DNA from 3 places in the Nocardioides luteus genome. Region 3 is predicted to be linked to each of the others. Evidence: riboswitches for the same ligand, from Rfam matches in the RefSeq annotation. Region 3 holds a riboswitch; each other region holds the start of a gene.

Region 1 (3,938 bases), 170 kb from region 3:
GCCGGCATGGGCGGCGGCCTCCTCGATGACGGCACGGTCCTGGGCGCTGTCGGGCGCCCAGGCCGGGCGGTGCGGGATCCGGCCGAGGGCGACGACGTCGCGTACGCGGAGGTCCTGGCTGGTCGCCGGCTCCTGCTCCACGACCGCGAGCCGGCGCGCGAGGTGGCGCCGGGACATGCCGGGGAGCGGGCTGCCGTCGAGCAGGACCTCTCCGGACGACGGTGGGCGTAGCCCGGCCAGGAGCCGGATCAGCGAGGACTTCCCGGACCCGTTCGGCCCGAGCAGCCCGACGGTGGCACCGTCCTCGACCTGGAGGGACACGTCGTCGACGACGAGTCGGCCACGAGGCGCCCAGCTGACCCGGCCGGCCTCGAGCGCGGTCATCGGCGTGCCCTCATCAGCACCAGCGCGAAGGCAGGCACCCCGACCAGCGCGGTCGCCACCCCGACGGGGAGCTCCTCGGGGTCGATCATCGTCCGGGCCGCGGTGTCGACCCAGATCAGGAAGATCGCTCCGAGCAGCGCGGTGGCGGGGAGCAGCAGCCGGTGTCCGACCCCGACGAGCGCTCTGGCGAGATGGGGAAGGACCAGCCCGACGAAGCCGATCGCGCCCGACGTCGAGACGATGACGGCGGTCATCAGCGCCGTCAGCACCAGCAGCACCGCCCGGATGCGCGCGACGTCGACGCCGAGCGAGGCCGCCGCGTCGTTGCCGAACGCGAACGCGTTCAGCCATCCCGCCCCGAGGATGCAGCAGAGCAGCCCGCCGAGCACGATCACCCCGCACACGAGCACGTCGGTCCAGCTCGCCGAGGAGAGCGACCCGAGCAGCCAGAACAGCACCCCGCGCGTCTGCTCGGCGTCGGCCGCGGTGAACACGATGAACGAGGTGAGGGCCGAGAAGAGCTGGGTAGCGGCGATGCCGGCCAGGATGAGCCGGTCGGTGGTGCCCCCGGCGAGCGAGGCGAGCAGCAGCACGAGTGCGAACGAGGCCAGCGCGCCCACGAAGGCCCCGGTGGAGAGCCCGACCGCGCCCGACCCGATGCCGAGGACGACGATCGAGACCGCTCCGGTGGAAGCGCCCGAGGAGATGCCGAGCACGAACGGATCGGCGAGCGGGTTGCGCAGCAGCGACTGCAGGATGACCCCGCAGATGGCCAGGCCCGCCCCGCAGATCCCCGCGAGCAACGTACGCGGCAGCCGCAGGTCCCACACGATGCTCTGCTGGAGGAGAGTCAGTTCGGAGGAGCCGAGGCCGGCCCGGTCGGCGAGGACACCGTAGACGTCGGCGATGCTGAGGTCGGAGGGTCCCACGGTGATGGCGCCCGCGACCGAGGCGACCACCACCAGGGGAGCCAGGGCCAGCAGGACACCGGCGCGAGGGAGGGCGCGGACCGCCATCAGCGGAGGCCGAGAGCGGCCAGCTGGTCGGCGACGTTCTCGACCGCGTAAACGGTGCGGATCGAGGGGTTGAGCTCGGCGCCGGACAGCGTCACGAAACGGTCGTTCTTCACCGCGTCCATCTGCGCGGTGACCGGGTTGTTCTTCAGATAGTCGATCTTGGCGCGGGCGGTCTCGGCGGTCTGGCTCTTGCGGGTCAGATCGCCCACGACGATGACGTCAGGGTTGCGCTCGGCGACGGTCTCCCAGTTGATCTGCGGCCACTCGTCGGTGGTGTCGTCGAAGACGTTCTCGATGCCGAGAGCGCGGCCGATGATGCCTGGGCCGCCGCAGCAACCGGCCAGGTAGGGCGACTCGGAGTTGGCGAACCAGTACATCGCGCTCACCTCACCCGCCGGCGCCTTGCTCTCGGCGGCCTCGAGGCGCCGGGACAGGTCGGCGACCAGCTGCTCGCCGCGCTCGGGGACGCCGAAGATCCGCGCCAGCTCGGTGATCTCCTGGTAGATCGTCTCGATCTCGAGGGGGTCGAGACGGGTGCCGTCGTCGTCGCCCTCGTTGTCCTTGATGCACTCGGCGGGGGAGAGGTAGGAGCCGACACCCAGCCTCTCCAGGTCCTCCGGGGTGGTCACCCCGCCCTCTCCCAGGGTGCTGATGAAGGAGGCGGTGACGAAGTCGGGCTCGGCCTCCAGCACACGCTCGTAGGAGGGCCAGTTGTCGGCGAGCCGCGGCACACGCTCGTTGTCCTCGGCGAGCGAGTCGAGCACCGGGTCGGTCCAGACCGCGGTGCCGGCCATCCGGTCGGCGAGGCCGAGCGAGAGCAGGATCTCGGTGGAGCCCTGGTTGAGCGAGACGACCCGCTCGGGTGGTGCCTCGAGCGTGATCTCGCGCCCGCAGTTGGTCATCGTGAGCGGGAAGCCGACGGTCCCGGCGGCCGCCTTCTGCGCGTCGGCGGGCTGGTCGGCTCCGCAGCCGGTCAGGGCGGCACCGAGCACCAGCACGGTACTCGCGGCGATCGTTCGGGCCAGGGTCGGTCGGATGGTGCGGGACAGGTGCACGTCGGTCCTCGAGCGGGTCGCGGGCTGGTACGCGTCGCCCGTGCTGACCGGCAGCGGTCTGCTGCAGGGCCAGCAGGTCTTCGGACTCGGGATCGACCGGCGCGAGACGCCTTCCCAGGCCCGAGGGCCCAGTGGCACAGTGTCCCGTCCGTCACCCACACCGCTGCGCGTCAGTCCCGGGCTCTCACCGGGTTCCCGTGCCGGGACTACGTCCCGAGCGGCTGGCCCGAAGACCGTAGCAGGCGGGCCCGTCAGCCCTCACGGTGGGCGCGGAGCCCGTCCTCTCCGGGCGCGACCGAGTCGTGGAGCTTGATCGTGTGGTCGTACTGCTCCTCGACCATCGGCCGGTAGGCGATCCGCGGCTCGGTCATCACGCCCTCGAGACGTACGCTCAGATCGGCCTCGATCCGCGCCATCGCCTCGGTGTCGACGGTGTCGGCGTCGGTGATCAGGTGCGGGCGCAGCGGGTCCATCCCCGTGTACCAGAACGTGCCGTGCAGGAGCGGCCACAGGACGTCCTCGATGTGGCCGCTGATCCCGCGCGGGCCCAGGGTCGCGGCCCGGTCGCCGGCGGTGACGATGGTCAGCGCGCGCTTGCCGGCCAGGCCGCCCTTGCCGTACTTGAGCGGCTTGCCGGTCTCCGGATCCGGTACGTCGAAGGCAAACCCCGACTCGAAGACCCGGTCGATCCAGCCCTTGAGGATGGCCGGCACCGAATACCACCACAGCGGGAACTGCACGACCAGCAGATCGGCCTCCCGCAGGCGGTCCTGGTGGCGGCGTACGTCGGCCTCGCCCCGCTCCACCAGAAGTGGATTGAAACCTTCTCGATAGAGGTCGATCTCGTCGACGGTCCAGCCGGCCGCGACGAGAGCGTTCCGGCCCGCCTCCTGCAGCCGTCCGTTGAGCGACGACGCGTGCGGATGTGCCCATACCCAGAGTGCGTGCATGGGTCTCTGAACGCGGTCTGACGCGGCAGGATTCCCGCCTGGATGTGGGTGGGCGTCGTGCCGGTCTGACGACAAAGTCCGAACCTCGCTCAAATTAGCGGCCGAAGAGTGTTGACGTATGTGATTGCCATCACTAGCGTAAACCAGGCTTGAAACCTTTCAATTCGAGGAGCTGCCCATGCCGGACACACCCGCCGCACTGGAGCTGCGGGACGTGGCCAAGTCGTTCGGCCCCGTACGCGCCCTCCGGTCTGGAAGCCTCCGGGTCGAGGCCGGATCCATCCACGCGCTCGTGGGGGAGAACGGAGCCGGGAAGTCGACGCTGGTCAAGATCGTCGCCGGGCTCTACCGTCGCGACGCGGGCGACTACCTGCTCGCCGGGGAGCAGGTCGACTTCCGCAACACCGCCGAGGCCAAGCAGGCCGGCGTCGCGGTCATCTACCAGGAGCCGACCCTCTTCCCCGACCTCTCGGTCACCGAGAACATCTTCATGGGGCGCCAGCCGACCAACCGCTGGGGCAGGATCGACCGTG
Region 2 (3,938 bases), 2.5 Mb from region 3:
GCGGCCCCGACGCCGAGCACCAGCATGCTGGTCGCCAGCCAGCCCGGCGTGGCCCCGTCCAGCACCGCGTAGACGCCGGCACAGAGCCCGACGAGCGAGACCAGCATGAGCGCCGAGGTGACCCGCCTGGTGGCGACGGGGACCCCGGCCGTACGTCCGTAGCCACGCGTGTCCATGCCGGCCGCGAGCGCCATCGACCGCTCCAGCGCGTCCTCGAGCACCGGGACCAGGAAGCGGCGCAGCCGCTTGACCCTCCCGGTCGCCCCTGCCCGCAGCCGCTGCGCGGCACGGACCCGCTGCACCGACTCGGCCAGCTGGGGCAGCACGGTCACCGCGACCACGACCGCGGTGCCGATCTCGTAGAGCGCCGGCGGCAGCGACCGCAGCAGTCGCTTCGGGTTGGCCAGCGCGTTGGCCGCACCGACGCAGATCACGATCACGCCGAGCCGCATGCCGTCGTAGAGGCCGGCCAGCAGCGCCTCGCGGGTGAGCGGCCCGAGCAGCCGGATCCCCAGCACCCATTCGGGAAGCGGGATCTCGGGCAGGTCGATGAGCACGTGACCCGGCACGGCGCCCAGGAGCACCCGGAAGAGCACCCGGGTCGCCACGATGAACAGGGCGAGGCCGACGTAGAGCCGGAACGCCTTCGCCCACGGTTGCTCCCCGCGGCGGGCCGCGACCACGACCGAGACCACCCCCACCAGCAGCAGAAGCAGCAGCGGGTTGGTGGTGAAGGAGGCGTACGCAGCCAGGCCGATCGCCCACACCCACCACGCGACGGGGTGCAGATCCCGGGGCAGGCGCGCGACCGCGGCTGTGCGGATCAGCGTGCTCATCGCCGACGCCACCACACGACACCGGCGACGGAGAAGAGGGCGAGGATCCCGGCCGGAGCGACCCAGACGGGCAGCTGCCGGGGCTCGGAGGGTGCGTCGTCCGGAGATAACTCCGGCGACGGGCTTGAGGGCGCCCCCACAGCATCCCCAAGCTCCGTCGCCGGAGCGGTAACGACATCGTCGTCTATCCACGTGAACGCAACACCCTGCCCGGAGGTCACGCTGATTTCGGTAACATTTCTGGAGGCATAGCTCCAGGCCCCGGATTCGTCGGTGACCCACAGCGACCAGTAGGCGTCGGCGGGCGGCATCTGGGCGCAACCGGCGGTCTTCGGCCGGCCGTCGACGCGGCAGACGACGCTGGGCATCGCGGTCACGTAGGTGAGCGGATGTCCTGCCTTCTCGAAGAGATCGGCGCCGGTGTCGCCCTCCTCGGGCCGGACGCAGGTGACCGCGGGGTCGCCGCCCAGCGCGTTGGGCTCGACGACGACGGTGACGCCGTCACACGCCTCGTCGGACCGCGAGACGGCGGCCGACGCGGAGGCGGGGGTGACGACGAGTGCGGTGGCTCCGGCGAGGATCGCCAGGGCCACGCGAGCGGACCGCAGGATCAGCACGAGCTCTTCGCGGTCGCGTCCTTGGGCAGGTAGACCAGCGACGGCAGCGCCTGGGCGGCCGCGAGGCGGTACATCCCCTCGGACTCCTTGGTCAGCCCCTTGGTGTTGCCCTCGGTCAGGGCGGCGTCGTCGTAGGCCACCGCGCCGACGTCGTCGCCGCAGGTCACGACGTGCTCGGCGACCCAGGAGGCCGCCTTCTCGGCAGCGTCGGTCTCCCCGGCGCGCCCGAACGCCCACCCGGCCAGGCCGGTGGTGTTGGAGTTGGCGATGTTGCCGGTGGCGGCCTTGAAGGACCCGTCCTCGGCCTGGGTCTCCTTCAGCCACTCGACGCCTGCCTTGACCGCCTTCTCGGCCTCGGGAGAGGCGACCGAGGACAGCGCGATCAGCGCGAAGGCGGTGGCGTCGGCGTCCGGCGCGGCCTTCGGGTCGCCGTCGCAGGTCTGGTCGGCGGCCGCGGGGTCGGCCGTGAACGTGACCCGGAACCAGCCCTCCTCGCACTGCTGCCCGGCCAGGAACTCCGCGGCGGCCGTGGCCTCCTTGCTCTCCGCGTTGCTCAGCGCCCACACGGCGTACGACTGGCCGATGGTGTTGGAGTAGTCGGTCGCCTCCTTGTTCTTGGGGTCGAGCTCGTCGGCGATGCGGCCGTTCTCGGCGACGGTGCCCTCGAGCTGCTTCAGCAGACCGGGGTCGGAGGCGTCGACGTTCTGCTGGAGGACGAGCGCCTTGGCCGTGGCCCCGGCCGAGGTGACCGTGCCGAACCCCGGCGAGGTGTAGGCCTTCTTGTTCTTCATCACGGCCGCGACGATCGTGGCGATCTCCTCGTCGTAGCCGCCGACCTCGGCCAGCGCGATCCCGATGTCGGCGCTGAGGCCGAAGTCGTCGGTGCCGTACTGCGCGTTGTGGGCCACACCCTTCGGGGCCTGGGCGACGAGCCAGTCGGCCACCGAGGTGGACACCTTCGCGTCGTAGGCGGGCTTCTCCCCCTCCTCGACGGCCTTCTCGCCGCAGCCGGCGAGCGAGGTGAGGGCGAGGGCGGCGGCGATGCCACCGAGGACGGTCTTCTTCATGGTTCCTTCCGCGCTGTTCGTCGGGAAGGCCCAGGGCCGACCCGCTGCTTTCCACGACAGCGTCAGGTCAGTACGCGTCCGTCGGCAGGTGCTCCGGCTCGCTCAGGACCCTCGATGTCCTGAGCCTACGGTTGCGGGTCAGCGCCGGGATTCGACCGGCTTCCCCCACCACGGCGTGTGTTGATTGAGGCTCTGCTTTGATGCGGGGCAATCCTATGCCGCGCACGCCCTGCTTGCGGGATCGCCGTCGAGCAGTCACTCTGTCCCCATGCGCCACAGGATTCTCGGCCTTGTCGCAACCTCGATCTCGGCCACCCTTCTCGCTCTCTGCCCGACCACGACGGCACTCGCGGCACCGGATCGGACCTCGGTCACGTACGACGACCTGGTCGCCATGTTCGGCGACAAGGTCGGGAACAAGAAGACCGTCGAGACCGGGCTGCCGACGCTCAACCGCGCCATGGACGACGCCCGGATCACGACCCCCTACCGGCAGGCGGCCTACCTGGCCACGCTCGCCAACGAGAGCTCCTTCCACCACGACGCCAAGGGCCCCCGCGACAAGCGGAAGTACGCCGGCCGCGGCTACATCCAGCTGACCGGCGAGGCCAACTACACCGACGCCGGCGCCTACTTCGGGATCGACCTGCGCCGCCGCCCCGAGCTGGCCCGGTCGCTGGACCACAGCGCGCCGATCTCGCGCTGGTACTGGACCGTCGCCCGCGAGATCAACCCGCTCGCCGACGACCTCGAGATGGGCAAGGTCAACGCGGCGATCGGCTATCCCCGCAACAAGGAGGAGGACGCCGAGCGCTGCCGCGACTTCAAGGCCGCGCTGAAGCACCTCAACGGGTCGGTGCCCAAGGGGATCGACTGCACTCGCCCGAAGCCGAAGAAGGCAGACGACCAGGACCGCGCCGCGGACGCCTCCTAGCAGACGTACGTCACGCCGCCGCGTTGATCTCGTGGTTCGCTCGCTGACGCTCGCTCACTTCTTGATGCGCTTGTCGCTGACCGCGATCGCCGAGGTGCCCTCGTCCTTGAGCTCGAAGAGGTCGATCGCCTTGATGAGCTTGGTCCAGGTGGCGTAGCCGTAGTTGCGGGGGTCCTCGGAGGACTGGTTGCGGATGCGGGAGACGACCGTACCGACCAGGGCCCAGCCGTCGTCGTCGGCGGCCGCGGCGATGGAGTTGCGCAGCAGCTGGATCAACCGGGCGTTGCGCTTCAGCACCTGCCCCGTGGTCGCCGAGGAGGACGGCTTGCGGGCGGGGGTGGCGCCGGCCTCGGCGTCGGTGTCGGTCTCCTCCTCGGAACCACCGAGCTTCTCCACCACGGTGAACCGGGTGCAGGCGCTCTTGAACGGCGCCGGCGTCTTCTCCCGGCCGTAGCCGTAGACCGCGCGACCCTTCTCCCGCAGA
Region 3 (3,938 bases):
CTCGTCGAGACGGGCCGCTGCGAGGTCGACCGACCCGGTCGGCGGCAGCACCAGCTCGGCGCCCTCGCCGCGGAAGGTGATCATCCCGACCTTGTCGCGGCGCCGGTAGGCGTCGAGGAGCAGCGAGAGGACCGCGGCCTTCACCTGCGCCATCCGCTTGCGCGCGGCCATGGACCCGGACGCGTCCACGCAGAAGAGCACCAGGTTGGCCTCGCGACCCTCACGGACCGCGGTGCGGAGGTCCTCGATGCGCAGCTCGACCTTCGCGGACGTACGCGGCCGGGCGGCCTGCTTGCCAGCGGCCGCCTTGAGCGTCTCGACGAGATGGAGGGAGCCGCGGACGCTGGTGTTCGCGCCGATCCGGCGGCCGCTGCTGCCGATCGCCTTGCTCCGGCCGCCGGTGCGGCCGGTGCCCAGGCCGGTGACGGTCAGGAGGCGGGGGCGGTAGGCCGGGGCGGCGGCGGTGACGGACTCGCCTGCGACGCCGGAAGGAGATTGGGCCTGGTCGGGTGCGTCATCGGCTGTGTTGGTCTCGACACCGCTCGCTTCGCTCGCGGGCTCGACCGACGGGGGTTCCGCGTCGGTCGAACCGTCCTCCGCGTCGGTCGAGCCGCCGGAGCCGCTAGGCGGAGGCGTGTCGAGACCAACAGAGTCTTCGCTGTCCGAGCCATCCGAAGGCCCACCCTCCGGGGGCTCCGGCGGCAGTTCCTCGTCGCCGAGGATGCGGTCGAGCAGGTCCTCGTCGAGACCGGGAGCGTCGAACGGGTTGCGACGGCGGCGGTGCGGAAGGGCCAGGAGTGCGGCCCGGCGGATGTCTTCGCGGGTGACCTCGGAGCGCCCGGCCCAGGCGGCGTGGGCGACCGCGGTGCGGGCGGTGACGATGTCGGCGCGCAGCCCGTCGACCTCGAAGGCCGCGCAGACCTCGGCGATCTTGAGCAGCCCCGGTGCGGTGAGCCGGACCTTCCCGACCAGCGCGCGGGCGGCGGACACCCGGGCGGTCAGGTCACGCTCGGCGGCCACATAGCGCTCGACGAACGCGGGAGCGTCCAGGTCGAAGGCCATCCGGCGGCGTACGACCTCCGCCCGGAGGGCGGGATCGCGAGGAGCGGCAACCTCGACGGTGAGCCCGAAGCGGTCCAGCAGCTGCGGGCGCAGCTCGCCCTCCTCGGGGTTCATGGTGCCGATCAGCACGAACCGGGCGGCGTGCTCGACCGAGACCCCGTCGCGCTCGACCGAGACCCGGCCCATCGCGGCCGCGTCCAGGAGCAGGTCGACCAGGTGGTCGTGGAGCAGGTTGACCTCGTCGACGTAGAGCAGTCCGCGGTGGGCCCGGGCGAGCAGCCCCGGCTCGAACTCGACCGCACCGCGCGACAGCGCGCTCTCCAGATGGAGCGAGCCCACGACCCGGTCCTCGGTCGCACCGACCGGGAGCTCGACCAGCCGCACCGGCCGGCTCTCCACGACGGCAGCGGACCCGAACGGCCCGTCCGGCGACTCCGCGGACGGGTCGGCGGGGTCGATCGAGAACCGGTCCCCCGCATAGACCGAGATCGAGGGCAGCACGGCCGCCAGGCCGCGTACGGCCGTCGACTTCGCGGTCCCCTTCTCGCCGCGGACCAGGACCCCGCCGATCTCCGGGGAGATCGTGGTGAGCACGAGCGCGAGGCCCATGTCGTCGAGGTCGTCCGCCTGACAGCCGAGGACGGCAGAAAATGGATAGTGCACCGGCATGAGAGGCTCCCGCTCCCTATCGCGTTGGATGGATGGACGCGGGGCCGGTCTTCGGACTTGCCGAGTCCCCCGTGTGGGGCTCGGTTCACCGCAGCGGGCCTGTGCCGGAATCTCACCGGCTTCCCAGATTCTCCCGTCCCACCGTCCTCACCAGCTCTCCTCTCGAGCCGATGACTGGGCAGTCGGGGCACCTCGCGCCTGTGCGGTCACTGTAGCGTCTGGCCTCATGATCGTCGTGGTGGGCATCGGTGCCGGAGGTTGGGACGAGATCCCCGTACGTCACCAGCAGCTGATCCAGGACGCCGCGACCCTCCTCGGCGGCAAGCGTCATCTCGACCTCGTCCCCGACGTTCCCGGCCAGCGGCGCGAGCCCTGGCCCTCGCCGCTGCGCGAGGGGCTCCCGGCCCTGCTCGAGTCGCTGCCGACGGACGCCCCTGTCGTCGCGCTGGCCTCGGGCGACCCGCTGGTCTCCGGCATCGGTACGACCCTGATCGACCTGCTCGGAGCAGCCAACGTACGCATCGAGCCGGCCGTCTCCTCCGTCGCCCTCGCCCGCGCCCGGATGGGCTGGCCGGCCGAGTCGTGCGTGGCAGTCAGTCTGGTCGGCCGCGACGTGTCGCTGGTCGCCCGCGAGCTCGCCCCCGGCCGCCGGATCCTGGCCCTCTCCTCCGACGGGTCGACCCCGGCCGAGCTCGCGAACCTGCTGATCACGAGCGGGTTCGGCGCGTCGACGATGACCGTCCTCGGCGAGCTGGGCGCAGAGACCGAGAGCGCCCGGACGGGGACGGCCTCGACCTGGGCGGGCGAGTCACCACGGCTCAACATCGTCGCGATCGAGTGCGTCGGCGCGCCCTCTCTCGGCTGGGCTGCGGGCCTGCCCGATGACGTCTTCGAGAACGACGGCCAGCTGACCAAGCGCGACCTGCGCGCCTCGGCCCTGGCCCGACTGGCACCCACTCCTGGGGCGCACCTGTGGGACGTCGGCGCCGGCGCCGGCTCGGTCGGGATCGAGTGGATGCGGGCGCACCCCTCCTGCACCACGACGGCCATCGAGGCCAGCCCCGAGCGGGCCGCCCGGATCGCCCGCAACGCGACCCGCCTCGGCGTACCCGGCCTCGCCGTCGTCGAGGGCCGCGCCCCCGACGCCCTGCCCGGCCTCCGCTCCCCCGACGCGATCTTCATCGGCGGCGGCGCAACCCGCCCCGGCGTCCTCGACACCTGCCTCGCCGCCCTCCGCCCCGGCGGTCGTCTGGTCGTCCACGGCGTCACCCTGGAGACCGAGCAGCTCCTGACGCGACAGCATGCCGAGCTGGGCGGCGAGCTGACCCGGATCTCTGTGGAGTCCGTCGACACGATCGGCACCTTCCGCGGCTGGGCGCCTCAGCGCACCGTCGTGCAGTGGGCCTACCGCGCGCCCCTTTTACTAGACGATGACACTTTGTGAAGGCGGTGGACTCAACCGGTCGAAGCAACGGTTGGTCAGGCTGCTGGGTTCAGCAGCTGGGCCAGCCGTTGGGCCGGCGTCTGTAGGTCAAGGGTAGGGCGTGGGCGTTGGTTGAGGGTGTCGGCGATGCGTTGGAGGTCTTGGGGAGTGTGGCGTGAGAGGTCGCTGCTCTTCTCGAACCAGTGTCTGAGGAGCCGGTTGGTGTTCTCGTTGGATCCTCGCTGCCAGGGGGAGTGTGGATCGGCGAAGTAGATGGTGGTGCCGAGCTCGACCTGGATGTGCTGGTAGCGGGCAAGTTCAAGGCCACGGTCCCAGGTGATCGAGCGTCGTAGGTGATCGGGCAGCGTGCCCATCTCGCGGATCATCGCTTCAGCAACGGTCTCGGCGTCGTGGCGACCGGGCAGGTGGAGCAGGATCACGAACCGGGTGGTGCGTTCGACCAAGGTGCCGATCGCTGAGCCGTTCCCGCTCCCGAGGATCAAGTCGCCCTCCCAGTGCCCCGGAACGGCTCGGTCAGCGACCTCGGCAGGTCGTTGACTGATCTTGAATGCCTCGGCATAGGCGTTCTTGCTGGGGTCATGGCTGGAACGGCCACGAGGTTTGCGGGCCTTGCGCCGAGTAGAGAGGCATCGATGTAGATCGGCTCGGAGCTGACCGCGGGTTTGAACATAGAGGGCCCGGTAGATCGTCTCGTGACTCACCCGTCCCATCCTCGCAGCCGGATCGGCACCGGGGTGATCGGTGCGCAGCACCGCCGCGATCA

What was found. Region 3 has a riboswitch for cobalamin ahead of HD557_RS06235 (VWA domain-containing protein). Riboswitches for the same ligand answer to the same signal wherever they lie in the genome.
Region 1: linked by a shared signal. The riboswitch ahead of HD557_RS07125 (ABC transporter substrate-binding protein) and the one ahead of HD557_RS06235 (VWA domain-containing protein) in region 3 are both predicted to bind cobalamin.
Region 2: linked by a shared signal. The riboswitch ahead of HD557_RS18295 (prenyltransferase/squalene oxidase repeat-containing protein) and the one ahead of HD557_RS06235 (VWA domain-containing protein) in region 3 are both predicted to bind cobalamin.

The regions. Positions count from the first base shown of each region.
Region 1 covers NZ_JADOVJ010000001.1:1,475,805-1,479,742, forward strand. The annotation lists gene HD557_RS07115 (ABC transporter ATP-binding protein) at 1-384, opposite strand, end outside; gene HD557_RS07120 (FecCD family ABC transporter permease) at 381-1,400, opposite strand; gene HD557_RS07125 (ABC transporter substrate-binding protein) at 1,400-2,455, opposite strand; cobalamin riboswitch at 2,510-2,696, opposite strand; gene HD557_RS07130 (NAD(P)H-dependent oxidoreductase) at 2,707-3,405, opposite strand; gene HD557_RS07135 (sugar ABC transporter ATP-binding protein) at 3,584-3,938, shown strand, end outside.
Region 2 covers NZ_JADOVJ010000001.1:3,821,561-3,825,498, forward strand. The annotation lists gene HD557_RS18285 (energy-coupling factor transporter transmembrane component T) at 1-836, opposite strand, end outside; gene HD557_RS18290 (hypothetical protein) at 833-1,453, opposite strand; gene HD557_RS18295 (prenyltransferase/squalene oxidase repeat-containing protein) at 1,447-2,520, opposite strand; cobalamin riboswitch at 2,587-2,708, opposite strand; gene HD557_RS18300 (glycoside hydrolase family 19 protein) at 2,789-3,454, shown strand; gene HD557_RS18305 (NYN domain-containing protein) at 3,509-3,938, opposite strand, start outside.
Region 3 covers NZ_JADOVJ010000001.1:1,301,229-1,305,166, reverse strand. The annotation lists gene HD557_RS06235 (VWA domain-containing protein) at 1-1,731, opposite strand, end outside; cobalamin riboswitch at 1,756-1,889, opposite strand; gene cbiE (precorrin-6y C5,15-methyltransferase (decarboxylating) subunit CbiE) at 1,958-3,175, shown strand; gene HD557_RS06225 (IS30 family transposase) at 3,211-3,938, opposite strand, start outside.